4 regions of the Glutamicibacter sp. PAEs-4 genome follow, and region 2 is predicted to be linked to each of the others. Evidence: riboswitches for the same ligand, from Rfam matches in the RefSeq annotation. Region 2 holds a riboswitch; each other region holds the start of a gene.
The links. Region 2 has a riboswitch for S-adenosylmethionine ahead of ACR9WD_RS02925 (hypothetical protein). Riboswitches for the same ligand answer to the same signal wherever they lie in the genome.
Positions count from the first base shown of each region.

Region 1: another riboswitch for S-adenosylmethionine. It lies ahead of ACR9WD_RS16240 (flavin reductase family protein); the one in region 2 lies ahead of ACR9WD_RS02925 (hypothetical protein).
Region 3: another riboswitch for S-adenosylmethionine. It lies ahead of ACR9WD_RS14730 (hypothetical protein); the one in region 2 lies ahead of ACR9WD_RS02925 (hypothetical protein).
Region 4: another riboswitch for S-adenosylmethionine. It lies ahead of ACR9WD_RS01410 (ABC transporter substrate-binding protein); the one in region 2 lies ahead of ACR9WD_RS02925 (hypothetical protein).

Region 1 covers NZ_CP195017.1:3,443,500-3,450,673, forward strand. The annotation lists gene ACR9WD_RS16225 (MFS transporter) at 1-771, opposite strand, end outside; gene ACR9WD_RS16230 (ZIP family metal transporter) at 795-1,532, opposite strand; gene dnaB (replicative DNA helicase) at 1,594-2,949, opposite strand; gene ACR9WD_RS16240 (flavin reductase family protein) at 3,806-4,306, opposite strand; SAM riboswitch class IV at 4,401-4,518, opposite strand; gene ACR9WD_RS16245 (NAD(P)-binding domain-containing protein) at 4,806-6,602, opposite strand; gene ACR9WD_RS16250 (helix-turn-helix domain-containing protein) at 6,715-7,174, opposite strand, start outside.
Region 2 covers NZ_CP195017.1:607,499-614,672, reverse strand. The annotation lists gene ACR9WD_RS02945 (APC family permease) at 1-378, opposite strand, end outside; gene ACR9WD_RS02940 (hypothetical protein) at 485-901, opposite strand; gene ACR9WD_RS02935 (cupin domain-containing protein) at 1,037-1,603, opposite strand; gene ACR9WD_RS02930 (DinB family protein) at 1,735-2,322, shown strand; SAM riboswitch class IV at 2,390-2,503, shown strand; gene ACR9WD_RS02925 (hypothetical protein) at 2,519-2,785, shown strand; gene ACR9WD_RS02920 (VIT1/CCC1 transporter family protein) at 2,840-3,943, shown strand; gene ACR9WD_RS02915 (LOG family protein) at 4,009-5,199, opposite strand; gene ACR9WD_RS02910 (SNF2-related protein) at 5,286-7,174, shown strand, end outside.
Region 3 covers NZ_CP195017.1:3,123,714-3,130,887, reverse strand. The annotation lists gene ACR9WD_RS14740 (M20 family metallopeptidase) at 140-1,378, shown strand; gene ACR9WD_RS14735 (MFS transporter) at 1,443-2,912, shown strand; SAM riboswitch class IV at 2,989-3,101, shown strand; gene ACR9WD_RS14730 (hypothetical protein) at 3,156-3,734, shown strand; gene ACR9WD_RS14725 (ABC transporter ATP-binding protein) at 3,995-5,728, shown strand; gene ACR9WD_RS14720 (ABC transporter ATP-binding protein) at 5,729-7,174, shown strand, end outside.
Region 4 covers NZ_CP195017.1:284,453-291,626, forward strand. The annotation lists gene ACR9WD_RS01385 (ABC transporter permease) at 1-807, opposite strand, end outside; gene ACR9WD_RS01390 (extracellular solute-binding protein) at 804-1,832, opposite strand; gene ACR9WD_RS01395 (COG4315 family predicted lipoprotein) at 2,267-2,770, opposite strand; gene ACR9WD_RS01400 (anti-sigma factor family protein) at 2,853-3,530, opposite strand; gene ACR9WD_RS01405 (sigma-70 family RNA polymerase sigma factor) at 3,527-4,078, opposite strand; SAM riboswitch class I at 4,410-4,500, shown strand; gene ACR9WD_RS01410 (ABC transporter substrate-binding protein) at 4,619-6,250, shown strand; gene ACR9WD_RS01415 (ABC transporter permease) at 6,266-7,174, shown strand, end outside.

The DNA of each region.
Region 1 (7,174 bases), 670 kb from region 2:
GCGAACCGCGGCCAGGGCTACCGCCAGCGCCAGGACCAGACCGAGCAGGGACCAGCGGCCCTGCGCATTTCCGAGCAGGTTCATGCAGATAACTGCCATCCCGGTCAGGCCGGCCAGCACCAGCCGCTTGGCGGAAATCGGCCCCAGGTCAGGATTGCGCGTCGAGCTCAGCGATTTCAGCGCCGGCACGACCCCGCAAAACGCGAGAACCACCAGCACCGCCACGCCGGAGAACACCCAACGCCAGCCGAGGTGCACCGCGATCAGGCCTGCCATCCAGGGGCCGATCATCGCCGGGATCACCCAGGCGGTAGCGAACAGGGCGAAGATCTTCGAGTGCAGGTGCCCAGGGTACGCCCGGGCAATGAGCACGTAGATGGCGACGGTGATCGCGCCACCGCCGATTCCCTGCAAGACGCGCCCGGCAATCAGCGTCTGCATGTTCTCGGCCGAACCGCAGATCAGCAGCCCAACGCAGAATACGGCAACGGCGATGAACAGCGGGTGCTTCGGCCCCCACCGGTCGGTGACTTCTCCGGCGGCCACCATCCCCAGCATGCCGCTGGCGATCGGTGCGGCAAAGGCCAGCGCGAAGTAGCGTTCACCGTCCAGCAGCTCGCTGACCAGCGGCATCACCGTCGTCACGGCCATGGATTCGAAGGCGACCAGGAAGACGAGCACGAACATGCCAAGGGTGGTGGCAAGATACTGCGGAGCATAGATGGTGGACTCGGCACGCTCGGTTGATTGGCTGCTGCGGTTCAGGGGCATGCAACCATGATCTCAGGTTTCGCCTAGCCGCCGATCACGTGCAGGCTGAACGCCGCGAGGAAGCCCAAGGTCACCAGCAATCCGGTGTAGTCGTGCTCCACCTTGTAGGCTTCGGGAACCATGGTGTCGGCGATCATCGTCAAGATGCCTCCGGCAGCGACGGCGGTGGCGAAAGCCAGCACCTCGCCGGGCATGGATTCCAGCAGCAGGGCTCCGAGGAAGGCCGCGATGCCGCAGGAAATGGCGATGGCGCCCCAGAGCAACGCGATCGAGGATCCCTTCTTCCCGGACGCTTTCATCTGGGCGGTGCTCGCCAGGCCCTCGGGGACATTGGAGATGAAAATGGCGATCAGCATTGCCGGATTAATGCTTGCGCTGGCAACAACGGTCAGTCCCAGGGCCACGGATTCTGGAATGCCGTCGATGAGCGCGCCGACCGCGAGCGCGGATCCGGACGAATCCTGCTCGCCTGCGCGCTGCGCCTGCCTCTTTCCGGTCCGCCAGTCCAGCAGCCGGTTCGCACCGAAATACAAGGCAGCGCCCACAATGACACCGCCCAGCGTCGCACCAAGGCCACCGGTGCCATAGGCTTCGAGCACCAGCTCGAAGGCCAGGGCGCTGATCAGGACCCCGGCGCCGAAGGCCATGATGGCGCTGACCCAGACCTTGGGGATCTTCAGCCACCAGGCAGCACCGGACCCCAGCAGCAGGGCGGACCCGGCCACGGTGCCCCAAAGCAAAGCCTGCAACGAAGCGAACATGGCACCCACTATAGCCAGCAATGAGCCGGGTTAGTAGGTGCCATATGAGTTCTGACTGGGACTAACCCTCGTTGGACATGTTATTGAAACGCGAATAGTGGCCCTGGAAGGCCACGGTGATGGTCTTGGTCGGACCTGCACGGTGCTTCGCGATGATCACGTCGGCCTCGCCCGGACGGTTTTCCTTGTCGTACACGTCGTCGCGGTGCAGCAGGATGACCATGTCGGCGTCCTGCTCGATCGAACCCGATTCACGCAGGTCCGAGACCATGGGCCGCTTGTCGGTGCGCTGCTCCGAACCACGGTTCAGCTGCGACAGCGCGATCAGCGGCACGTCGAGCTCCTTGGCCAGTAGCTTGAGGTTACGCGAGAACTCCGAGACTTCCTGCTGGCGCGATTCCACGCGCTTGCCCGAGCTCATCAGCTGCAGGTAGTCGAGAATGATCATGCGCAGCTCGTTGCGCTGCTTCAGCCGGCGGCACTTGGCGCGGATTTCCATCATGGACATGTTCGGCGAATCGTCGATGAACAGCGGGGCTTCGTTGAGCCGGCCCATGGTCGTGGCGATCTTGGTCCACTGCGCATCTTCCACCGAGCCCTTGCGCAGGTCCTGCAGCTGGATAGACGCCTCGGCCGAGAGCAGGCGCATCGCAATTTCGTTGCGGCCCATTTCCAGGGAGAAGAACACGGTGGCCATGTTGTGCTTGATGGCAGCCGAACGGGCGAAGTCCAGCGCGAAGGTCGACTTGCCGACGGCGGGACGGGCAGCGATGATGATCATCTGGCCGCCCTTCAGGCCCTGGGTCAGCTCGTCGAATTCGTAGAAGCCGGTGGGCACACCGGTGATGCCGTCGCCCGCGTTGGCCGCGTTCTCGATCTCGTCGACCGTGTCTTCGATGATGTCCGAGAGGCGCACGTAGTCCTCGCTGCTGCGGTTCTCGGCAACCTTGTACACCTCGGCCTGGGCTTCGTTGACGATTGCGTCGACCTCGCCATCCGGCGAGTAGCCCATCTGGACGATGCGCGTACCGGCGTCAACCAGCCGGCGCAGCACTGCGCGTTCGCGCACGATTTCTGCGTAGTACCCGGCATTCGCCGCAGTGGGAACCTGCTGGATGAGGTTGTGCAGGTAGGCAGCGCCACCCACGCGCGAGATTTCGCCGCGCTTGGTCAGCAAGTCGGCTACGGTGACCGCATCGGCTGGCTCGCCGCGGCCGTAGAGGTCAACGATTGCCTCGTAGATGGATTCGTGGGAGGGACGGTAGAAGTCGGTGCCGCGGATGGATTCAACGACGTCGGCAATCGCATCCTTGGAAAGCATCATGCCGCCGAGCACCGACATTTCGGCCTCGATATCCTGTGGCGGCTTGCGCCCTGCGTCGGATTCCCGTCCTTCGTAAACCGGCTCAGCACTCATTGCAGACACTTCCATCCCCTATTGACCCGCTGGGAAAATTCTCCTTGCCCTCATGGCAACGCTTCATCATGTCAGTCGATACGGACTTTTAGCTGTAAAGCGCCTGTGGATATTTCTCTCCCGAAGCCAACACTAGGGCTGTTATTAACAGGCGTAAACTTCATTATCCACAGAATATGTGGATAACACACCCCTACCTGTGGACTCCCCTGTTCACAGTCTGGGGAGAACCCTGTGGATTACCCCACTCTACACACCGGTAACACCTATTGACTAGGCTGTTTGCATTTTCACACTTGTGGAAAGAAAGTTAATTCATTGAAGGTCACGCCAACCACATCAAGGTTATCAACACCCACAATCGCCCAGTTTCCGGGGTTTTTGCTCCTTTGTTCACATTTCCCCACACTTCATCCACAGTTTTGTGGATAACACTGTGGATACTGTTAATTTTGCAAAACCCTTAGTCACCACGGATTAATGTTCGCTATCAGGGCTCCGAGCCCGAAGTAGTTCACAACCGACAAGAATTTCACCGCTCAGGGCCGTGGATAACTTGATGTCGCCGACGTGGCGTTGCGTGAATTTGAAGCCGTAACTGGGCTCTTGGCGCACTGCCGCCGATTTCCCTCCGCAATCAGCTGCAGTGGAAGTGCGATTACACGTCGAACTTGCCCGCAGTGCATGGGCTGCATGTAGTCCAGGGTTGCTGCCGGTGCGCCCGGAGATCAAGAGGCATCGCGCCTAGTTTTCAGATTGGCGCAAGGATAAAGTGATTCCGCAGGCCTCGAAATCAAAAAAGCTTCGGCCAGATCAATACGTTGATCTGGCCGAAGCTTTGGAAGTTCAGAAGGGCTTAGACGAGCTCGGGAACCGGCAGTGAATGGAAGCGCGAATCGTGGAAGATCTGCGGTGAGTGCTTCGAGATGCGGTGCCCGTGGACTTCCATCAAGATCACCCAGTGATCCCCCGCTTCGACCTCGTTGTAAATCGAGGTTTCCAGCCACAGCGTGGACTCGTTAATGAACAGTGCGCCCTGCTCCGAGGAATAGGTGTCGATCCCGCGGAATCGGTCGCCGTTCTTCGACGCGATCTGAGCACACACTCCTTCATTGCGTTCGCTGAGCACCGAAACGCCGATGCGGCCAGCGTTGCGCAGTTTTGGCCACGTATTCGATGATTTCTGCACGGCGAACATCACCAGTGCTGGCTCGAGGGAAACACCCACGGTAAATGACGAAGCCACAATGCCGGTCTTCTCGCCATCCAGTTCTGCACAGAGGGCGGCTACGCCTGACGGATGCTGAGCGAAAACCTTGCGCAGGGTCAACGGGTCAAGTTCAAGATTCAATGACATGGCTCGATTCCTTCGGGTCTTGCCCACCGCGCAGTAGTCCGCACGCCGGAGCTTCTTGCTTCTCGAAGCCGCCAGAGTTGGAGTTCCGCGCCGTGTGCGGTACTTGTTCCAGCACGTTTTTGCGTGGAACCGAATCCTCACCTGGAGCACCCCACTACCGTTGAGAGGGTTGCCGATCAGCAAGCCAGGGCTTATAGCTGATGCTCTTGATTCTGCTTAAAACAATATGGGTGATTACGAAGCAGCGTCAAACAATTCACTTCTTAAATCGAAATACTCCGGTATTCATTCGGTGAACTGCGGTCATTTCTGGTCGCAATCGTTCATTTGTTCGCCACACATCATGTCCTGTTCGCCTTAATGCTGAGGAACCGGCTTGCAACGGAATCCCTGCCCGGTTCGGCCCCCAGTACCTGTTCTGCCGGTTGGCAACGAGCCTCGGCCCGCCCGGACCAATCACGGTCCAGGAGGGCCGGGAAACCCCAGGTACTTCCGCGCTTCAGAGCCGGTGGAAGCTTTCGGCGAGTGCGTACACCGGGGTGTCCAGCCCCTCGTAGCGGGCCTTGAGCTGCAGCCCGAGGTACTTGGAGTAGTGGCGCGACTGGTGCAGGTTGCCGCCGTGGAACCACAGGTTCTTGACCCTGGTCGGCTTCCACATGTTGCGCAGCTCCCCCTCCCACGGTCCGGGATCCTTGGTGGTGCCCGACCCCAGTCCCCAGCACTTGCCCACCTCGTCGGCGACCTCCTGGGATATCAGCTGCGCGGCCCAGCCATTCATGGAGCCGTAACCGGTCGCGTAGACCACCGCATCGGCGGGCAGCTCGGTGCCGTCGGCCAGTACCACGGAATGCTCGGTCAGGTGCGAGACTTCTCCCTTGGCAAGGGCGATGGAACCATCGGCCACCAGCTCCGAGGCGCCGATGTTGATGTAGTAGCCCGAACCGCGGCGCAGGTACTTCAGGAACAGGCCCGAGTCGTCGTCCCCGAAGTCCAGATCGAACCCGGCATCGGTCAGCGACTGGTAGAACTGAGCGTCATCCTCGCGGATCTGGGCGAAGGCCGGCTTGTGGAACTCGGGCAGAACCTTGTACGGGATCGAGGCGAAGATCAAGTCCGCGGTATTGTGGTCGATCCCGTTGGCCAGCGCCTCCTCCGAGTACAGCGGGCCGAGCACGGTCTTCATCAGCGATTCGGAACGCACGATATGGGTGCTGGAGCGCTGCACCATGACCGGCTTCGCTCTGTTGTTCACCAGGTCGGCGCAGATGTCGTGAGCTGAATTGTTCGACCCGATCACCACCACGTTCTTGCCCCGGTAGGCCTCGCCGCCAGGATGGGTCGAAGAGTGGTTCTGCTCGCCGGCGAAGATGTCCTGCCCCGGGTACTGCGGCAGGTTCGGGATGCCTGACATGCCGGTGGCCAGGACCAGATGGGTGGGGCGCAGGGTCAGCGGCTGGCCTTCGCGGATGACGTCGACGATCCAGCCCTCGCCTTCGGAGTCCTTGCGTGCGCCCACCGCCTCAGTCAGGGACCAGTAGTCCAGCTCCATGAGCTTTGTGTAGCACTCCAGCCAGTCCCCCATCTTGTCCTTCGGGGTGAACACCGGCCAGTGGTCGGGGAACTCGATATACGGCATGTGGTCATACCAGACCGGGTCGTGCAGGGCCAGGGAGTGGTAGCGCGAACGCCACTGGTCGCCGGGCTTGGGATGCTTGTCGATGATCAGCGCGGGCACGCCCATGCGCTTCAGCCGCGCACCCAGGCCGATGCCGCCCTGGCCGCCGCCGATGACCAGGACATAGGGCTGCTCAGTGATTCCCAAGGATTCCTGGGCCTTCTTCCGCCGGTCCAGCCAGTTCTCCGAGACCATGTCCGCCCCGTGGTCCGCCCCCAATTCGCGGCGCGCCCCGGAAGGCTCGGGGAAGTCGCGCAGTCCTTGCGCGGTGGACAGCATTGTCCAGCCCAACCCGTCGCGCAACCGGAACAGGCCCTTGCCCTGCACCGCATCGTTCTCGAAGGTGAACCAGGCCTCGATGACGCCCTCGGCTTCCGTGGCGCTGGTCACCTGCAGGTTGCGCGGCCAGGCCCCGGCATCGATGCCCAGCAGCATGGACTGGATGCCGTCGCGCCCCTCCGCGGTATGCAGGTTCCAAGTCAGCGAGGTCAGGTCGCGCCAGTAGGATTCCTCGCCGAACATTTGCACTGCGGCGGCGGAATCACTGGCCGACAACGCCTGCTGCAGCTTCGCCAGCCATGATCGTGCCTGGGTTTCCGGGGAGTTCTCGGCCATCGTCATCACTTCATTTCTTTCTGGAACCGTCTAATTGGTGCGTCAGGTGCCCTGCCGCGTGGAATCCAGATTATGACGTGGATCACAAGAAGAAAGGGTTGCAAAAGGTTGCGTGATGTCAGCAGGAGAAGACCACCGGCACGGTCAGCCGGTATGGGCGCGCGGCGATGATTCCGCCGAGCTTGGCACGCAGCCGTGACACCTCGGCGCGCACCGTCACCGCACTCACGGGCCTAGGCCACAGCTCAGCGAGCCCGTCCGCATCGACACCCTGGTGCCGACGGGCTAGAAGCTCCAGGATCTGCCAATGCCGCCACCCCAGGGGCACTTCGGTGCGTTCCGAGCCCACGCTGATCACCACCTTAGGCACCGGGCCGGAGCACAGTTCCAGCACTACCCGCTCCGCAACGGGACGCAGTAACCATCCCCCGGGGATCGGTGCGGCGTGCATGGCGCCCAGACCGCGTACCCAGACGTTGCCCTCCTGCAGCCCCCCAGGCACAGGGAGGCGTGCCGGGCAGTCGAATCCTCGGCTGGCGGCCACGGCAAGATGCCCATCCACCAGCACGTAGCGTCCG
Region 2 (7,174 bases):
GAGGTAGAGCACGGATTTGGGCAGGGCCACTGCTTCGAAAGCCACGATCGTGATATAGCCACCGACGATCGCCCACGAACCGGCAAAGGACCAGCGGGCGCCCATGGCGCGCAGCAGATAGTTGTGCTCGCCTCCAGCTTTCGGCATGGCGGCAACCAATTCGGCGTAGGTCAGGCCCACGACCGCCATGATCGCGCCGCCGACCAGCATGGCCAGCGCGGCTCCTATCGGACCGGCGGTGGTGATCCAGTCGCCGGTAAGCACGACCCAGCCAAAGCCGATCATCGCGCCAACACCTATGGCCAAGGCGTCCCAGCGGCCCAGGACCTTCTTGAGTCTTGGTTCTGCGGAGTGGTTCTTTGCGGTGTTTCCTGCCATGGCATTCCCTCCTGGAAAGATGATCAGGATCACACTATGCGCAAACACGCCACAACGTATTGGATGTTTTGACTACATTTCAGGCCATTTCATCCAAACCGGGAGCTCAGGCCGCCTCAGAGCCCTTCTTGCTGGCATTCACCAGCGCCCGATCGACCTCATGGATGCCCAATGCGAAGCCCGCGGACATCACCAATGACTTGATGGTCAACTCGGAAAGGTCATCGGCCACGTACACCAGCTGGATCGGGCCGGCCAGGATGAGCAGGATGGCGGTCCACAGCGCATAGGTCCAGGAGGTGCGCGCCTGCGCCATCTGCGGGAAACGGGCACGCCGGCGAATTGTCCGCACGCCGATGGTCACGATGACAACAGCGAGAATCACGGCGCCGAGGAAGAAGAAATTGCGCTGGGTGCGGATCCAGGTCAAGGTGGTGCCGACAAGAACGCCGAAAAGCACCGAAGCCCACCAGCTGATGCTGCGCAGCTGGTCCTGCGTCGCGGTTGGTTCGCCTGTCTTCACGCCTCTCCCATCGCCAATTGTTCCGAGCGCCCGGAACAACGCATCGTTCCTAGAATACGCGGTTGCCCACCCCGCCAGCGAACGCGCAGCCGCATCGCGCCGAGCGTGCCGCCGCAGCGGGCGCAGGGGTTGGGCTCAGGAGAGGATCAGCGTCCAGGTCACCACGGCCGGCTCATCGGAAGGGTTCTGCCAGCTATGCGGCTCGCGGCCCGGGAAGGTTACGGTGTCGCCCGCCTCAAGCTCCAATCGCTGGTCGGGCAGGATCAGGATGAATTCTCCGGCGATCACGTGCAGCACTTCCAGCTCGCAATCCATCGAATACAGTTCCGCTTCGCCAGTGCCCCTCGGCGCAATCTCGGCGCGGATCATCTGCAGCCGCTTTTCGCTGCGCGGGGTCACCAGCTGCTCGGTGATCCCGTCGCCGCCCAGTGAAACCCGCGGCGCCTGGTCCAGGCGCACCAGTTTCGTTTCCGGGACTTCGAAAAGCGTGCCGACCTCGATGCCCAGCACCTCGCACAGGCGCAGCAGCGTCGCCACCGAGGGGCTGGTCAGGTCGCGTTCCACACGCGAGAGAAAGCCCTTGGTCAGCCCGGAGAGCTCTGCGACCTGGTCAATGGTCATGCGCTGGGTCTGCCGCACCCCGCGCAGCCGCGCACCGATGTTGATCGCAGCACCGGTTGGTTCAACTGGCAAGGTTTTCATCGTTTGGCTCCATCAACGTCGTGTCCGGCAGCGGCATCCGCGGCGGCTTCACCGCCTGCGGGGCAAGTTTACCAATGGTAAACACGCGGTGTCCCCTACCGCGGGCCGGCCGCGATCATTAGACTCTGTCCATGGACAGCACCAAGGACAGGCTCTGCGGGTATCTGGGCGAGGCACGCGAGAATGCGATCTTCAAGGCCGAGGGCCTGGCCGAGCAGCTGGCCCGCACCCCGCTCACCCCTACCGGCACCCATATCCTGGGCGTGCTGCACCATCTGGTGATCAACGAATACGAGTATTTCGGCACCTGCCTGCAGCGCGAGGCCAACGACGCCTATGTCCGCGAGTTCATCTCGCCTCATGATCCCGACGCTGATTTCCTTCCGCCCGCGGACATGGACGGGCAGCAGCTGATCGGCCTGTACCGCAAGGCCATCGCCTTCGCGGACGAAGGCATCGCCGCCTTGGCCCTGGATTCTGCAGTGCACGTCCCGTGGTGGGGGCCGGCCGGGCATACCACCTTGGATCATCTGCTCATCCATGCCTTGGCCGAGACCTCCCGGCATGCAGGGCAGCTGGATATCATCCGCGAGCAGCTCGACGGCCGTGCCGGCTGGACCGCGACGCTGGATTTGCTGCCCGGCTACACCACGGCGCAGTGGGCTGAACACCGCCAGAAGCTGCAGCAGCTGGCCGATTCCCTGGCCCCGGAGAACTGACCGGAAGTCATATTACGCAGTACGGCTTCATCTGGCGCCGCATGCGGCGGTACGCTCGGAATTGTTGCTTCACGAGACGCGGCGCCAAGCTCCGACTGGCCGCGCACCAACCCCAAGTTCATGGGTGGTTCGGATGAAGAAGCGGTCCGCGCATCAACTGGTGCACGGGCAAGAGCTCGCCAGAGAGTTGATATCCATGGCTGTCCCGATTCTTCCCATCATCGACCGCCAGACCGGCCAGGTGCAGTTCACCGCCGAGGGCCGCTGGTGCACCCGCTACGTTGCGGACCCGCTCCAGCTCGAACGCCTCATCGCGCGCTGCTCCCGCCGTCCGGCCTTCGACCCGGACACCTCAGAATTGCTGCTGGTGGTGCCGGCGGCCGGGAATCCGGCCGGCAGGCGCCATGCATTTAGCCTTGCCAAATTCCCAAGTTCAGGGGCGCTGGCTAAAGTGGAAAGCTGAGCCGATCCACGGGTTTCCATGGGAAACCCCACGTTCCAGGAGAGCCTTTTCGAGATGCCACAGCACCCAGTCGCCGAACCAACCAAAGCGCAGATCCAGCGATGGCGCAAGTATCTCGCCGATGAAGTCGCCGAGGGCGCCATCTACCGCGCCCTGGCGGAAAAGAAGTCCGGGCAGGAACGGCAAATCCTGCTGGGCCTGGCCGAAGCCGAAGCGCGCCACGAATCCCACTGGCGCACCATGCTCGGCGAGCATGCCAAGGAAGTCCGACCGTCGCTGCGCCGCACCATGCTGCGCTTCCTCGCCCTGCACTTCGGGTCGGTGTTCGTGCTGGCCATGGCCCAGCGCTCCGAGAGCAGCTCCCCCTACCGCAATGACAAGGACGCCACGGCTCAGATGGCTGCCGACGAGCAGGTCCACGAGGAAGTCGTCCGGGCCCTGGCCACGGCAGGACGCGCACGGCTGTCGGGCAACTTCCGCGCCGCGGTCTTCGGCGCCAACGACGGGCTGGTATCCAACCTGGCATTGATCATGGGCATCGGCGCCACCGGCGTTTCTTCGGCCTTCGTGCTGTTCTCCGGCATTGCCGGCTTGCTGGCCGGAGCGCTGTCCATGGCGGCCGGCGAATACGTTTCGGTGCGTTCCCAGCGCGAGCTGCTGACCGCCTCGCGGCCCACCCAGGTCACACTGACCGCAGCCCCGAACCTGGATCTGGACGCCAACGAGCTGGTGCTGATCTACAAGGCCCGCGGCATGAGCGACGAGGACGCCGAGCACCGGGCCGCCGAACGCATGGGCCTGTTCACCTGCGACTGCAACCCTGATTTCTCGCTGAACCCGGAAGGCCGCGGCGAGGAGCTCGAGAAGGAGCACCAGGAGCTGGGCTCGGCCACCGGGGCGGCCACCACCTCATTCCTGCTCTTCGCTTCCGGCGCGGTGGTGCCGATCCTGCCCTACATCTTCGGCCTCTCCGGGCTGGCCGCGATCATCGTGTCGGTGGCGCTGGTGGGCATCGCCCTGATGATCACCGGCGGCATCGTGGGCCTGCTCTCCGGAGCCTCCCCATTCAAGCGCGGCTTGCGCCAGCTGGCCATCGGCTGGGGCGCGGCGGCCGTCACCTACTGCCTGGGCCTGATCTTCGACGTCAGCGTCAGCTAATACTCCGCTTGGCATCGAAAATGCCGGGACAGCTTCGGCTGTCCCGGCATTTTCGATGCCCCGGACTAGTTGTCCTTTGCCGGCCGGGTCCGACGGCGCAGGGTTTCCATGGACTGGATGAACGCCAGCGCTTCCTCGGCGGTGTCCACCAGGGCGATCTTCTGCTCCATCACGCGTTCCTTGGCCAGTGCCTGGAGCAGCGGCCACGCGGGCAGATCCCGGCTCCAGTAGTCGCGGCCGACCAGCACCATCGGCACCACGCGGGCACCGGTGGCATAGTAGTTCTCGCAGGCATCCTGGAAGATTTCCTGGACCGTGCCGGCAGCCCCGGGCAGCACGACCAGCCCGCCGTTGGACTGCTCCAGCAGGATCGCCTCGCGAATGGAATTGGTGAAGAACTTGGCGATCCGGGTGGCAAACAGGTTCGGCGGCTCATGGCCGTAGAACCAGGTCGGCACGCCCAGCGACTGCCGCTTGCTGGGGAAACGCTCCTTCACCATCAGGGCGGTTCTCGCCCAGCCGGTGCGCTGGTGGATCGCATCTGGCGCTTCGGCGAGCATCTGCAAGGCCGTCGCGATGTCATCTGCCCCATAGTCGGCCAGCCACGCACCGGCATTGGCCGCTTCCATGGCTCCTGGCCCTCCCCCGGTGGCCACCGCGTAGCCAGCACGGGTAATCATGCGCCCGAGCTCCAAGGCCTGCGCGTACTGCGTGGTGCCCCGGTTCATCGCATGCCCGCCCATCACCCCGATGATCGGAGTGTCCTTGAACGTACCCTCATACACCTCCGAGACCAGCGCATGGCCAATGTGGTGATCGTGCAGGGTCCGGGCCAGCGCACTGTGATCGCTGTCGGCATTCGCCGCCGCATGCTGCTGGGAGTACGCATATATTTTGGCATCGGGCACCTGCTGGTAGGTCTGCGTCCAGATCCCCGAGTACAGCTCTTCTGCCGTGTACAAGCCGCGGGCTCCGGTCTCGAACGGCAGCTGCGCCCCCGAGCTCATGCACAGCCCGCCCGTCGCCTGAACGATCTGCTGGCCTTGGGCGGAAAACTGGCAATCGATAAACAGCGCTTCGGAAAGATCCAGCGATTTCAGCACGGTATCCCGTTCGCGCAGATCCACGCGGTGCACGCGCCAGCCTTTTCCGTGGGCATGGTGGGAAACCAGCGCTTCAGCGGCGAGGCGGTCGAATTCGACGAGCGAGGTGATGTTCACTGCTCGGGCTGGAAGGTAGGGCCACACGTGGGACATGCGTCAACGCTACGTCATGGATAGTGATTATTCACAGAAGGGCCCTTCAACTTTCGCGACGGCCCGGAACGTGAAACGATGAGAGGATGACTGAATCTGTTCCACCAACCATTGACGCCCGCCATTTACTGGCTTTTCTGGGCAACGTTCCTTTCTTCTATGGAAAGAACCTGGCCGCAGAAGCAAATTCCGTGGTTGACGTGGAATTCGATGAGAACACCGGGCAGATCGAGGGCACAGTCACCGATTCCGGCGAAGAATTCTCTCCGATGATCCAGGTCCACTTGGAGGGTGGCGAGTGGAAGATCGAATCCTGCGAGTGCACCTGCGACGCGCCAGGCATCTGCTCTCATATCGCGGCTTTGGCCATTACCTCCAATAAGATCGCCTCCCAGCCTCGCCCGCTGCCGGTCCATGAAGAGAAGCCGGACACCGTGTGGTCAAAGCAAATCGATTCATGGTTCGAGGAGTCCGAGCCGGGCCCGGCTGACGGGCTGCTCGGTTCGCAGCACGATCCGGTGGTGCCGATGGCGCTGCAGTTCCTGCTCTTCGATTCGAAGGACGCCACCCAGCAGCAGCAGTGGATGCCGACCGGGACCATCCCGCACCCAACCCGCAACAAGCGCTTCCGCTTGGGCGTGCGCCCCATGGTCCGCAATGCCGAAGGCCGCTGGGTGCGCGGCCAGCTGCGCTGGACCACCCTGGGCTTCAAGACCTACGGCTGGAACCTGCTGCGTGCACAGCACCATTGGTTCACCCGCTTCGCCTCCATGGCCCGCAGCGACAGCCAGTTGCAGTTCAAGGTGGACGAAGACTGGCTGTTCCTGGACGAGTACGCTTCCGAGCTGCTCTGGCCGCTGCTCGAACAGGCTGGCGAGCTGGGCATTGCGCTGATCACCACCCGTTCCGAGCAGCGCGTGCGGATCGTTGATCCGGCCAGCTTCAGCATGCAGGCCTCCCTGGATGAGCAGCAGCTGCAGCTGGACGGCGTCCTGCACATCGCCGGGCAGGATCTCGTGCTTGATCCGGAGGCGCCCAGCGGTGTCATCGCCGAGCATGGTTTCTATGCGCAGATGGCCCAGCCCGATGAAATCTGGCTGGCTCCAAGCACCGAGCCGGTTCCCGACGCGCACCGCCGCTGGTATATCGACCGCCGCCCGGTCACCGTGCCCGCACCGGAGATCAACGACTTCTTCGAATCCTCCTACCCTCGCCTGGCTCGCCGTTTCGAGCTGCGCAGCGTCAGCGACGAGCTGGTCCTGCCGGATCTGAAACCTCCCTATGTGCACGCCACCGTGGTCTACAAGCGCGAATTCAACGAGAACAAGGAACCGAACGACACCGCCGCGCTGGACTTCCAGATCCGTTACCCGGGGATCCCCAGCGACCAGGAAGTGTACGACGTGGAGGCCGAGGAACTGCTCCAGGCCGCCGTGCATGAGGTGTTCCTGGAGCATGAGGAAGCCGGCAACCCCAACCTGTCGCCGAAGTTCTACGCACGCGATGACACCATTGATTTCGTCACCGAGATCCTGCCCGCGCTGGAGCGCCTTCCGGAGGTCCAGCTCGTCGAGCAGGGCACCCGGCCGACCTTCCGCCAGCTGCGTGAACTCCCCCAGCTGAAGATCAATGCCGTGAATCATGAACGGACCGACTGGCTTGATCTCGGCTTGCTAATCACCGTAGGCGACCATGAGGTTCCCTTCTCGCAGATTGTCGAGGCCATGAGCAATGGCCAGATGAAGCTCCGCCTGCCGGATAACACCTGGTTCTCGCTGAACCACCCGATGTTCGCCAAGCTCAAGGCGCTGGTTGACGAAGCCCAGGCGATGAACGACAAGCCGAAGGAGGGAGACCTGAAGCTGACGGTCTTCCAGATCTCGATGTTCGAAGAACTGGACGAGATGGCTGAAGGCATCGACGGCGCTGACCTGTTCATCGCACGCATGCGTTCGCTGCTCAAGGTCGCCGAGGC
Region 3 (7,174 bases), 990 kb from region 2:
CGGCGCTCGCCGAATTTGCCGAATATTGCATTAAACCGGTTGTTGGACTGCTTGGCCAGCCGGGGGATAGATTGAAATCACCGGAGCCAGCTGGGCCATGTCGGCTAACCGCAGCTCGGCGCGAAAAGAGGGGGACCCAGTGGGCACTGCACAGGAAATCACCGCTTCGATCGAGGAACAGCTGTCATGGCAAGAAGAGCTCTACAAGCATTTCCACCGCAATCCCGAGCTGGGGCTGAAGGAGCATGAAACCTCGGCGCGGATCTGCGAGGAACTCGAAGATCTTGGCTATGAAGTCCAGCTGATCGGCGGCACCGGAATCGTTGGGGTCCTGCGCAATGGCGAGGGCCCGGTGGTCTTGGCCCGCGCCGACATGGACGCGCTGCCGGTCACCGAGGACACCGGGCTGGAGTATTCCTCCGAGGTTCCGGGCGCCATGCACGCCTGCGGCCACGACATGCACATGGCCACCCTGCTCGGTGCGGCAAAGTACCTCGCCGGAAACAAGGAAGCCTGGTCCGGCACCTACATCGCCCTGTTCCAGCCGGCCGAGGAAACCGCGGCCGGCGCCAAGGCGATGGTGGAAGACGGGCTGGTGGACAAGATTCCCAAGCCCCAGGTGGCCTTGGCGCAACATGTGATGCCTGCAGAAGCCGGGGTGATCGGGACCACCGCCGGGCCGATTCTCTCTGCCGGGGATTGCCTTCGGATCACTGTGCATGGACGCGGAGCCCATGGCTCGATGCCGCACAACTCGATGGACCCTGTGGTGCTGGCCTCCTCCATTGTGCTCAAGCTGCAGACAGTGGTTTCCCGCGAAACCCAGCCCGGGCACTTCGCGGTGCTCACCGTCGGGTCGCTGACCGCGGGCACCACCGCGAACATCATCCCGGACCGCGCTCAGCTGCTGCTGAATATCCGCACCTACGAGCCAGCCATCCGCCAGCGCGTCATCGATTCCATCCACCGGATTGTGCGCGGCGAATGCCAGGCTGCCGGCTCGCCCAAGGAACCGGAGTTCGAGTTCTACGACCAGTTCCCGCTCACCAGCAATGACGAGACGGCCAACGCCAAGATCACCGCGGCTTTCGAAGCCCATTTCCCCGAGGGACAGGTCTACCATGCAGACCCGGCCACCGCCTCGGAGGACTTCAGCACCATTCCGGATGCCTTCGGCATTCCCTATGCCTACTGGACGGTGGGCTGCATGGATCCGCAGAAATACAAGGATGCGGTGGCCGCGGGAACCGTCGCCTCCGATATCCCGGCCAACCACTCGCCGTTCTTCGCACCGGTGATCCACCCAACCCTTCAAACAGCAACCAGCACCCAGGTGGTGGCCGCACTGGCCTACCTGGGCACCGGAGCACAAGAGTAGGGAGCAGACGATGTCCGCAGCACCGACCACGGGCGCCACTACCTAGCAGCCCACCGACAAATGGCTGCTGGGCATCGTCCTGGCAGTCATCAACTTCTGGCTTTTCGCCCAGACCCTGCTGAACGTCATTCCCGGGATCCGCGGCCAGCTGGGCGTCGAAGAAACGCTGGCCAATCTGGCGGTGTCCATCACCTCGCTGTTCTCCGGCATCTTCATCGTGGTCGCCGGCGGGCTGGCCGACCGGATGGGCCGGGCGAAAGTCCTTTACCTGGGCATCTGGCTTTCCATCGCCGGCTCGCTGCTGATCGCCGTGACCCCGGAGAACCTGGGCGGGCTGACCAGCGCCATGCTGCTGGGCGGCCGCGTGGTCCAGGGCCTGTCCGCCGCCTGCATCATGCCCGCGTCCATGGCCCTGGTGAAGACCTATTACGAGGGCAAGGACCGCCAGCGGGCCCTGTCCTACTGGTCCATCGGCTCCTGGGGCGGTTCCGGGTTCTGCGCACTGTTCGGCGGGCTGATGGCCACCAGCTTCCTGGGCTGGCGTTCCATCCTCTGGATCTCCATCGTGCTCTCGGTGCTGGCGCTCTTCCTGCTCAAGGGCACCCCGGAATCCAAGGCCGAGCAGGATCCGGCAGCCGAGCGCCGCTTCGACTACACCGGCCTCATCGTCTTCATCCTCATGCTGGTCTCCATCAACGTCTACATTTCCCAGGGTCCGAATATCGGCTGGCTGAGCCTGGGAGGCATCGCGCTCGTGGCGATCTTCGTGGTCACCGGGCTGCTGTTCTTGCAGATCGAGGTGCGCAGCCGCAATCCCTTCGTGAACCTGAAGCTGTTCTCCAACGGCACCTTCACCGGCGCCACGCTGTCCAACTTCCTGCTCAATGGCGCGGCCGGCACGCTGATTGTCTCGCTGGGCCTGGTCCAGGTGGCGGCCGGGATGTCCTCGCTGCAGTCCGGCCTACTGACCTTGGGCTATCTGGTGGCCATCCTTGCCACGATCCGCGTGGGTGAGAAGCTGCTGCAGCGCTTCGGGCCGAAGAAGCCGATGCTCTGGGGATCGATGTTCACCGGTGTGGGCATCCTGATGTGCTCGATGACTTTCCTGTATATCGACCAGTACATCTTGCTCTCCGTTATCGGGTTCACGCTGTTCGGCATCGGCCTGGGCTTCTATGCCACGCCGTCCACCGACGCGGCGCTGTCCAATGTTCCCGACAGCGAGGTGGGCTCGGCATCCGGCATCTACAAGATGGCCTCGTCACTGGGCAACGCCATCGGCGTGGCCATCTCCGCGGCCCTGTATGTGGCTGGACAGGCCATGGATCCGGCACTGATCCAGTCCTGGGGCCTGTTCATTGGCCGGCAGGACAATGTGGCGTTGCGCTTCGGTGGCGCCATCGGCCTGTTGTTCAACGTGCTGATGGTGGTCATCGCGATCGCCGCAATCATCGTGACCGTTCCTTCGGAGAAGCAGAAGGACAGCGAGAGGACCAAGCACGACGAGGTGGCGCCGCCGCCAATCGGGAACTGATCGAATCGCTTGCTGGGCCGGTGCTGCGCACCGGCCCAAGCCGAACTGTCGGTGGTGCCCAGTACTATCGAACCAAGCTCACGGAATCGCGGCGCTAAGTACCTGGCTAGCCGCGTGGCAACCCTCCTCATCGAGCGGGGTGCCCCAGGGGAAGAGCCGGTCCGGGAAGCCATCCCGGGCAAGTCGATCGGTGGTGCTGATCCTTCAGGATGCTGCGCCGCCTGGAACGAACGCGAGGATGCCATGGGCGCCGAACATGAATACACAACAGGGAATACGCAAGGAACCGACAGCGAGCGGAAGTGGCACAGCGTGCTGCTGGACTATCCCTTCCACGCGGGATCGAGCACCCTCCAGTCAGGGGGATTCCTGGCCTTCGAAGCCGAGAAGCAGCGAGGTGGACTGCTGTGCCTGAATCTTCCCCACATCCACGAATACGTGGCCCGCTGGATTGCCGCCGGATTCACCCCGGAACTGTACTGGGCTGTCAACGCAGGGCTGAAAGCCGCGCTGGACCATGCCCGCCGGCTCTGCAGAAATGTCGGGGACCAAGAACTCCTTGGGCGACGGCTGGAACTGCTCGGGATCACCGCCAAAAACCCGCAGGCTGGCCAGACTTATCTGCGCGTGACCGGCAAGGACCCGATCACTGGCCGAAGCATCATGGAAGAGCGGACGCGCCCTGAGCACATTGTGCAGCTGGTGCCCGAAGCCTGGGCGGAATTCCCGCGGCTGCTGGGCTTCGAACGCCCGTCCGTGGCCCTGTCCAAGTACATCCGAGGGAACTGCGCCAGCGAGGTTCCCTGCAGCGTGCAGGCGTAACCGGGGCTAGGTTTCCGGTGGATGAAAATCCGCCGGAAACCAAGCCGCTTGGCGTTAATTCCATAATCTATGATTAACGCCACCATCCCCGGAATTTTGCGGTTAATCGAGCGTTAACCACTGGTTGGCAAATATCAATCGGAAGGATGATACTAAGTGTCCAAGCGGAGCGCTAGACTGGCAATCGCTCTTCAATCACGCTGCCCTTAATCCGAAGGCCCAGCATGCAGGAGAGCGTGATGCCAGCGAGGATTTTCCACATGCTTCTCAAGCTCATCTTGAAACACTCCAAACCCTATGCCGGGTGGATCGTTGCAGTAGTCATATTGCAGCTGGCCACCACCATGGCTACGCTCTACCTTCCCAGCCTGAACGCCAAGATCATCGATGTCGGCGTGGTCAATGCCGATATCGACTACATCTGGCGCACCGGCGGACTGATGCTGGTGGTGGCCCTGATCCAGGTGGCCACCGCCGTCGCCGCCGTCTACTTCGGTGCCAAGACCTCCATGAGCGTCGGACGCGATGTCCGCCAGGCGGTCTTCGAGAAGGTCTCCACCTTCTCCGCCCAGGACGTCAACAAGTTCGGTGCCGCCACCTTGATCACCCGCGGCACCAATGACGTGCAGCAGATCCAGATGCTCACCCTGATGGCGCTGAACTTCATGATCACCGCGCCGATCATGTCCATCGGCGGCGTGATCATGGCGATCCGCGAAGACCCGGGGCTGTCCTGGCTCGTCTGGGTATCCGTGCCGCTGGTGCTCATTGTCGTCGGCCTGCTGGTCATCAAGCTGATGCCGTTGTTCCGCGACATGCAGACCCGCATCGACGGGATCAACGGCGTGCTGCGCGAGCAGATCACCGGCATCCGCGTGGTGCGCGCCTTCGTGCGCGAAGAGCATGAAACCGAACGCTATGCCGATGCCAACCAGAAGCTGACCGACCTGGGCGTGAAGGTCGGCAACCTGTTCGTGCTGATGTTCCCGGCGATCACCATGATCCTGCACCTGTCCACCGCCGCCGTGCTCTGGTTCGGTGGTCACCGCGTGGACAACGGCGACGTGGAGGTCGGTGCGTTGACCGCGTTCCTGCAGTACCTGCTGCAGATCCTCATGGCAGTCATGATGGGCACTTTCATGGCCATGATGGTCCCGCGCGCCATGGTTTCCGCCGACCGCATTGCCGAGGTGCTGGACAGCGAGCCGAGCATGCTCGACGCCGCCGAAAGGCAGATCGAGCTGCCCACCCCGGGCACCGTGGAATTCAAGAACGTCACCTTCGGATACCCGGGGGCCGAGGCTCCGGTGCTCTCGGACATCTCCTTCACCGCGAAGCCCGGGCAGACCACTGCCATCATCGGGTCCACCGGTGCTGGCAAGACCACCTTGCTGAACCTGATTCCGCGGCTCTACGACGCCACCGAAGGGGAGATCCTCATCGGCGGGGTGCCGCTGAAGGACCTGGGCCGCGACACCATTTCACGGAACATCTCCGCGGTGCCGCAGCGGCCCTACCTGTTCTCCGGAACCATCGCGAGCAACCTGCGCTTCGGCGCCCAGGAGGCCACCGAGGACGAGCTGTGGGAAGCGTTGCGGGTCGCCCAGGCCGAAGGGTTCGTGGCAGAACGCGAGGGCCAGCTGGACTCCAAGATCTCCCAGGGTGGCACCAACGTCTCCGGCGGACAGCGCCAGCGCCTGTGCATCGCACGGGCCTTGGCCGCCAAGCCGAACACCTATCTCTTCGATGATTCATTCTCGGCGCTGGATGTGAACACCGATGCCAAGCTGCGTGCCGCCTTGGCCGAACCGACCAAGGACGCCGCGGTGATCATCGTGGCCCAGCGCGTCTCGACGATTACCGGTGCCGACCAGATCCTGGTCCTGGACCATGGCGAAATCGTCGCCCGGGGAACCCACGAGCAGCTGCTCGAAACCTCGGAAACCTATCAGGAAATCGTTGCATCCCAGCTGAGCGTGGAGGAGGTGGCCTAAGTGGCGAAGAAGCAGAAGAATATAGATCCGGCGCAGCTGGATAGCGAATTGGCCGAGGTCAACGAATTCGACGCAGCGGCGGGAGCCGACGACTGGAGCGGCGGCGCCCCGGTGCGCAAGGCCGAGCATTTCTGGCCATCGGCCAAGCGGCTGATCGGGCTCATGTCCCCGTATAAGCTGGGCATGGTGCTGGTCTTCGCCCTGATCACCGTGTACGTGGTGCTTTCGGTGATTGCCCCGCGGATCCTGGGCAAGGCCATGGACGTGATCTTTGCCGGGCTGATCGGCAAGAACATCCCCGAGGGCACGCCCGCGGAACTGGTCATTGCGCAGCTGCGCGACTCCGGGCAGGACACCCAGGCCGACATGCTCTCGAAGGTGGACTTCATCCCCGGGCAGGGCATCGACTTCACCCAGCTCTCGCAGTACATCCTGATTGTGCTGTCCATGTACTTCATCGCCTCGCTCTTCTCGTGGGCCTCGGGCTGGCTGCTGAACAAGCTGGTCATGCGCGTGGTCTACAACCTGCGCAAGGACGTCGAGGACAAGATCAACAAGCTGCCGCTGAACTACTTCGACACGCGCCAGCGCGGCGACCTGCTCTCGCGCGTGACCAACGACGTGGACAACATCCAGAACGCGCTGCAGCAGGCGCTGAGCCAGCTGGTCTCCTCGATCATGACGGTTCTGGGCATCGTGATCATGATGTTCGTGGTCTCCTGGCAGATGGCGCTGATTGCGCTGGTGGCCCTGCCGCTCTCGGCAGTCGCCGCGGGCGTCATTGGCACCCGGGCGCAGAAGCTGTTCACCGCGCAGTGGAAGAACACCGGTGCGCTCAACGGCCAGATCGAGGAATCCTTCTCCGGCCACGAGCTGATGAAGGTCTTCGGCCGTGAAGAGGACATGGTAGAGCGCTTCACCGCACGCAACGAGGAGCTGTACAAAGCCAGCTTCGGCGCCCAGTTCGTCTCGGGCATGATCATGCCGGTGATGAACTTCGTTTCCTACCTGGCCTATGTGGGCATCGCCGTGGTGGGCGGCTTGCGCGTGGCCTCGGGCACCATGAGCCTGGGCGATGCCACCGCGTTCATCCAGTACTCGCGCGAGTTCACCCAGCCGCTGGGGCAGATTGCCGGCGTGGCCAACATGCTGCAGTCCGGCGTGGCCTCGGCCGAGCGCACCTTCGAGCTGCTGGATGCCGAAGAGCAGGAGCCGGACCGCGCGCAGGACACGCTGCCTGCCCGTACCGATGGCCATGTCTCCTTCGAGAACGTGTCCTTCTCCTACAGCGAAGACAAGCCGCTGATCGAGGACCTGTCCTTCGATGCGGATCCAGGCCACACGGTGGCCATTGTCGGTCCGACCGGCGCCGGCAAGACCACGCTGGTGAATCTGGTGATGCGCTTCTACGAGCTGAACTCGGGCAAGATCATGCTCGATAACCGC
Region 4 (7,174 bases), 320 kb from region 2:
GCCGCCGAGCACCGCCACGGCGAACAGCAGCACCAGCACCGAAAGCTGGGTGGCCGCGTCGAAGTCGAAGCTGCCCTTCCAGACCAGGTAGACGCCCACGGCCACGGTCTGCACGTTGAAGTACTGCACGGTGGCGAAGTCGGTGAGCGTCTCCATCATCACCAGGGCCAGGCCCGCGGCCAGCGAGGGGCGGGCCAGCGGCAGGATCACCCGCCACAGCGCGCGCCAGCGCCCGGCGCCCAGGGTGCGGGCCGCATCGTAGGTGCCGCGGCCCTGCTCGGCGAAGGCCGAACGGGCCAACAGGTACACGTAGGGGTAGAGGGTCAGCGACATCACCACGATGGCCGCCGGCAGCGAGCGCATCTGCGACAGCCAGGCACCGGGTCCCAGCAGCGAGCGCAGCAGGGACTGCACCGGCCCGCCCACGTCGAAGGTGGCCAAAAAGACGAAACTGAGGATGTAGGCGGGCATGGCCAGCGGCAGCACCAGCGCCCAGCTGAGCAGCCCGCGCAGCGGGAAGCGGTAGGCGGTGACCAGCCAGGCCAGCCCGCCGCCCAGCAGCAGGGTGCCGGCGCCGACGCCCAGCAGCAGCGCGACGGTGGTGCCGATCATGGCCCACACGTCGCGCGGCAGGGCCTCCTGGGTGAGGCTGCCCAGCCCCTGGATGAGCACCGCGGCCACCGGGGCGACCACGAAGCAGGCGATGAGCACGACGGCCAGCGACCATGCGGGGCGGCCGCCGGCCATCAGCAGCCGGCGGCGAGGCGCCCTGGACCCGGGACGGGCCAGGGTCTCGGGCAGGCTCACTTGTAGCCTGCCTCCGCGAGCAGTTCGATGGCCTCGGCGTTCAGGTCGCCGTAGGCGGCCGCATTCAGCGGCATCCGCTTGAACTCTCCGAACTCGGCGATCAGCGGCTCCGGCTTGACCTCGGGTTTGACCGGGAACTCGTGGTTGCCGTCGACGAAGGAGTTCTGCCCGGTGGTGGCCAGCCACTCGATCAGCTGGCGGGCCTGCTCCGGGTTGTCAGAGTTGGCGACCACCCCGGCGCCGGAGATGTTCACGTGCGTCCCGGCGCCCTGCTGGCTGGCCCAGTACAGCTTCACGTTCAGGTCCGGGTTCTCGGCCAGGGTGCGGGCCAGGTAGTAGTGGTTGTTGATGCCCACGTCGCAGGCCCCGGCGTCGATGGCCTCCAGCAACAGGATGTCGTTGCCCATGATCTGCACGTCGTTGGCCACCCAGCCCTTGACGATCTCAAGAGCCTTGTCGCGGCCGTGCAGGTCGATCAGGCTGGCGACCAGCGACTGGGTGTAGGAGGAGGTCGCGTCGCGCATGCACAACCGACCCTTCCACTGCTTGTCGGCCAGCCCGGCATAGCTGTCGGCCGGATCGAAGTCCGCCGGGTCGACGTTGTCCGGGTTGTAGGTCAGGGTGCGCGCCCGCATGGCCAGGCCGAACCAGCGGCCCTCGGCGTCGCGCAGGTCCTCGGGCACGGCCTGCTCCAAGGTGGCCGAGTCCACCGAGGCCAGCACGTTCTGGCGGGCCGCGTTCCACAGGTTGCCGGCGTCCACGGTCATGAACACGTCCGCCGGGGAGTTCTCGCCCTCGGCCTTGATGCGCTCGAGCAGCTCCGCGTCATCCCCGGAGATGAACTCGACGGTGATGCCGGTCTGGTCCTGGAAGTCGCCGAACGCGCCCTCCAGATCGTAATGACGGGCGGAGTAGATCTGCAGGTCTGCCGGGGCCTGGCCGATGCCCATGACCCCGCAGCCGGTCAATGCCATGGTTGGCACGGCCAGGGCGGCCAGGGCGGCAAGCAGTTTGGGGCGGGGCATGGGGCTCTCCTCGGGACACGATGCGAATGATGTCGAACAAGGGTAGCCTAACCGAACCAGTTAGGGAGTGTAAATCATGGCGTAATCTCTTCGATCCCCGTCATTTCGGGAATTTCCGCAGCATCGGCGAGGGATCGACGGCGGTCCGCTACCGGCCTGCGCCACGGGATGGCGTTGCGGATTGCCGCTCGTGCACGACGGTGATCTGTGCGGAAAAAGTCCGGCCGAAGTCGCAAACGTGGCGGCAAGCTCGCCGCGGGTCCGCCGGAAGGCGCTGGACGGCCGGTTTGGGCGCTGCATGAACGGCCGGGCACCGCCTCCGATTGTGACGGGCCTCATGGCCGGGCGAAGGCCGCCGGGCCGGGCGCCGGGGCATGACGGGAGCCGATCCGCGACCCGTCACGCCCCGCCCGGACATCGTGCGCCCAGCGAACTCACTTGATTGGTTCGCCGGCCGGATCCAGCACCCACCACACGTCCTTCACGCCCTGGCCGGTGGTGTCCCCGGCCTGCTTGTCGGAGGCGAAGTAGTACAGCGGCCAGCCGTTCAGGGTCAGCTGCGGCTGCCCGTCGTTGCCGGTGATGGTACCGACCTCGCCGGTGACGCCCTCCAGCTCGACGTCCTCGCCGTGCACCGGAGGCCAGGCGGTCAGGCACTCATCGGTGCAGGCCGAGGTGTCCGCGCCCTGGGTGTCCTTGTCGAACTGGTAGACGGTCATGCCCTTGCCGTCCACCACGATCTGGCCCAGCTCGGTTTCCGCGGTCGACAGCGAGGTGACCCCCTCCGCCGCCATCGAGCTGCTGGCCGAGGGCGCGTCGTACCCGCCGGCGGGAGCCGATTCCTCGGTCGTGGTGCCGCCGCCGTTCGCGCAGCCAGCCAGCAGCAGAGCCAGTGCGGCCGCGGCGGCCAGCTTCGTTGTCATGATTCGGGTCTTCATCGGGTCAGTCCTTTCTCGCGTGACCGCACGGTGCGGTTCACGCTTAACACGAGACTCCGATCACAAAGGTTCACCGATCTTCCTAAGATTTTGGCACCGGGGCGCGCAGGACCTCCTCGCCCGACTGCGTCTGCACCAGGATTTCGGAGATCTGGTCCATGGCCAGGGAGGTGGCCGCCTCCAGGGTGATCTCACGGCCGGGCACCGCCTTCCAGGTGGACACCTGCATGGTGGCACCCGCTGTGTCGGTCACCAACAGCGCGTAGGACCACGGTTCGTTCTCGTCCCCGAAGGAGTAGCCCTGCGGATAATCGCAGTTCACCTTCAGCCGCGTGCCCCAGGCGACCTGGTCCATGCCCACCTGCGCGGTCATCGGTTGTCCCGACACCGGCTGCAGGCTGAGCAGCATGGCCGGGGCCTGCGGGCGCAGTGACAGCGGGACGCCGATGGCCAGCACCAGCGCCAGGCCCGCCGCCGCGGCAAGCGCGAAGATCCTGGTGGTGCGCCGCCGGCGCCGGGCCAGGTGACGCTCGCGGGTCTTGCGCAGCAGGTCCAGGGGCGGCTGGGGAGTCGAGTCCTGTTCCGCGGGCGGGTGCGGGGCACGGGAGAGCAGCCCGGGCAGGGCACCGAGCTCGGCCACGGACTGCCGGCAGCGCTCGCAGTCCTGCAGGTGCGCCTCGAACCGGCGCCGGTCGGCCGGGCTGAGCGAACCGAGCACGTAGGCCGCATCCCACTCGAAAACCTCGTCGTGCTCGCTCATCGCGTGACCCCCCGTTCCTGCAATGCCAATTTCAAGGCCCGCATCCCATAATGCAGGCGGGACTTGACCGTCCCTTCCGCGATGTCCAGTTCCGCGGCGATGTCGTGGGTGCTGCGCGCCCCATAGTAGGCCAGCACCACGACCTGCCGGTGCGCCTGGCTGAGCGTGGCCAGGGCATCACGTATGAGAATCTCGTCGAACACCCGCTCGGCGTGGTCGCCCGCCGGGTTCTCCGGCAGCAGGTCGCTGGACTTCTCGTGTCGCGACCTGGCGCTGCGGGCCTGGTCGATGACGAGGTTGCGGGCCACCGTGAACAACCAGCCGCGCACCGCCTCGGCTCGTTCGCGCAGCAGGTCCGGCGAATTCCAGGCGCGCAACAGCGTTTCCTGGACGATGTCCTCGGCCTGGTAGGTGTCCCGCGTGAGCGAGTAGACGTAACGCCACAAATCCGCCGCGTGCAGCTCGTGCATGTGGCGCAGCGTCGCTGCGTCCCGATCCTCCACGAATCCCCTTTGGTTTGCGGCCGTGCCGGCCGACAGCTTTTCCATGTACCTGTCACGGTACAGCCTGGCAAATGGTTCAACGGGCCCGGAAGGCGTGCCGCCGGCGCATCGTTTCCGCACTCCGGCGTCGGACCGTGCGGGCAGATCGGACCCGCCGGCCGGCGTCGGGCATTATGATCGCGGACTCACCATCCGTCAAGGAAAATTCGGTTCCGGCGTCACGCTCGCGTCATGTGACCGGATGTTACGCGACTTCCATGGTGTTCAGGCGCCCCAGTAAGTCCCCGGATGACTTTGTGACGAGCTCATGAAGACATGCTTGGTCACATGTCGGGAGCGGCCGCACACTGAAATTGCCCGCAAAACACCGGGCACCACACCATCCAGAGCGACCGAGAGACCTGGCTCGATGACGTCGCAGCAACCACCCCGCGGGGGATCGGTGCTAAGGCCAGGACCGATGGAGATTGCTAGATTTCGCAACGGTCCATGGGTGGGACTATCCGTCCCGCCCGTCCGCCCCTGGCGGAGCTGGGCCTGCTTTCGGCGTGATCCTCGGGCACTACCGAGAGGAACACAGAAAACATGCGGCCAACACGATTCGCATTGAAAGCCACCGCACTGATCGCCGCCCTGGGCCTGTCGCTGACCGCCTGCGGCGGGAACAGCGCGGCCACCCCGGCAAATGAGTCCCCGGCCGCCGCCGGCGAGCCGGTCGAGGGCGGCAGCTTCGTCTACGCCGAAGTCACCCCGATCAACAACTGGCAGACCCAGGCGGCCCGCTTCTACGAGAAGGCCAACGTGCTGAACTCGGTGCTTGACCGGCTGACCTACTTCGATGTCGAGTCGGGCAAGCTTGTGGGCTGGATCGCCAGCGACTTCAGCTCCAACGAGGCCAAGACCGAATACACCTTCACCATCCGTGACGGGGTGACCTTCTCCAACGGCACGCCGCTGGACGCCAAGGCCGTCAAGGCCAACCTCGACGCACTGGGCCTGGGCATCAAGAAGGCCCAGATCCAGCCGAACGTGGACTTCGGCGCCTACGAGTCCTCCGAGGTCGTGGGCGAAAACCAGGTCAAGGTCACGCTCAAGCGCCCGGATGCGAACTTCCTGCGTGCCACCTCGTCGGTCACCGCCGGGCTCGTTGCCCCGGAAACGCTGAAGCTGGACAACGCCGGGCAGTCCTCGATCGCGCAGATCGTCGGCTCCGGCCCGTTCGTCTTCGAATCGGAGAAGCCGGACGAGGAAGTGGTCTTCTCCGCCCGTGAGGACTACGCCTGGGCCCCGGAAACCGCCGAGAACCAGGGCGCGGCCTACCTCGACGAACTGGTGGTGAAGTACCTGCCGGAGGTCGCGCACCGTGCCGGGGCCGCCCAGTCCGGCCAGGTTGACCTGGTCCGCGGGCTGCAGCCGGTCGACGAGGCCGCGCTGGCCGCCGGCGGCGGCCAGGTGCTGGCCGCGCAGGGCGTGGACCTGACCGCCAACCACGCGGCGGTGCGCATCGGATCGGGCAAGCTGGCCGACGTCAAGGTGCGCAAGGCGCTGCAGATCGGCATCGACCGCCAGGCCCTGAAGGACACCGTGCTCTCGGACAGCTATGTGATCTCGGGGTCGATCCTCAACCGCCAGGCACCGGGCTTCGTGGACCTGTCCGCCGAGCTGGCCTACGACCCCGAAACCGCCAAGCAGCTGCTGGACGAGGCCGGTTGGGTTCCCGGCGCCGACGGGATCCGCGAGAAGGACGGCAAGAAGCTGGAAATCACCGTGTCCACCTCCAACAACTCGGTGGTCATCAAGCCGGCCTTCGAGCTGATCGAGCAGCAGTGGCGCGAACTGGGCGTGAAGCTGGTCAACCGCGCGGCCGACAACACCTTCCTGGCCACCGCGCTGGTCGATGACAAGGTCGAGTTCTTCGGCACCCGCCAGTTCGCCTACGGGGGACTGGGCCCCGTGTACGGCCCGGCCAACAACTCCCAGACCCTGAACGCCGACAAGGAGCTGAACGAACTGTTCCTGCGTGAGCAGTCCGCCACCACCGAGGCCGAGCACCTGAAGCTCATCGAGCAGGAGCAGCGGGCCCTGGTGCTGGACAAGGCGCTGACCCTGGTGCTCTGGGACGAGGTCCAGGTCTACGGCGCCAACGCGAACGCCCACGTCGAATTCACCTCCGGCACCGCCCCGATCTTCCAGGGCGCCTGGAAGTCCAACGGCTGATCGGAGCAAAGCGACATGGGCGGATACATTCTCAAGCGCATCGGCCAGGCCCTGCTGGTGATCTGGCTGGCCTACACCGCGATCTTCCTGGCGGTGCAGGCGTTGCCGAATGACCCGGTGACCATCTTCCTGTCCACCGACGCGGCCGCCGACCCGGCGACCATCGAGCGGATGAAGGCCTACTACGGTTACGACCAGCCGCTGCACCTGCAGTACCTGGCCCAGCTGGCCGGGCTGCTGCGCGGGGACTTCGGCTACTCGCTGTCCTCCGGTTCGCAGGTCATCACCCGCATCGGCGAGGTGATTGGCTCCACCCTGGTGCTCGCCGGCAGCGCGTTCGCGCTGGCCGTGGTGCTGGCCGTGGCGCTAGTCGCCGCGGCCACCCTGGCCCGGGGCGCCGGGCTGCGCCGGGCGCTGCTGAACCTGCCGCCGCTGTTCATCTCCATCCCGGTGTTCTGGCTGGCCCTGGTGCTGCTGCAGCTGCTGGCGGTCCAGCTGGGCGTGATGTCGCTGTTCCCGGATGGCTCCTTCATGTCCCTGGCCCTGCCGATCCTGGTGCTGGCCATTCACCTCAGCGCCCCGATCGCCCAGGTCCTGCTCAAGAGCGTGCAGGACATCCAAGCCCAGCCGTTTATCGACGTGCTGCGCGCCAAGGGGGCGGGGGAGGGATGGATCTTCTTCCGGCACACCCTGAAGAACGCGGCTCCCGCCGCCCTGTCGATCGCCGGGATCACCATCGGCACCCTGCTGGCCGGCTCGGTCATCACCGAGACCGTGTTCGCGCGGGCCGGGCTCGGGCAGCTGGTGCTGCAGGCGGTCACCGTGCAGGACATCCCGCTGGTCCAGGGGCTGGTGCTGCTCACCGCGGCCGCCTTCACCCTGGTGAACCTGCTGGTGGACCTGCTCCACCCGCAACTGGATCCG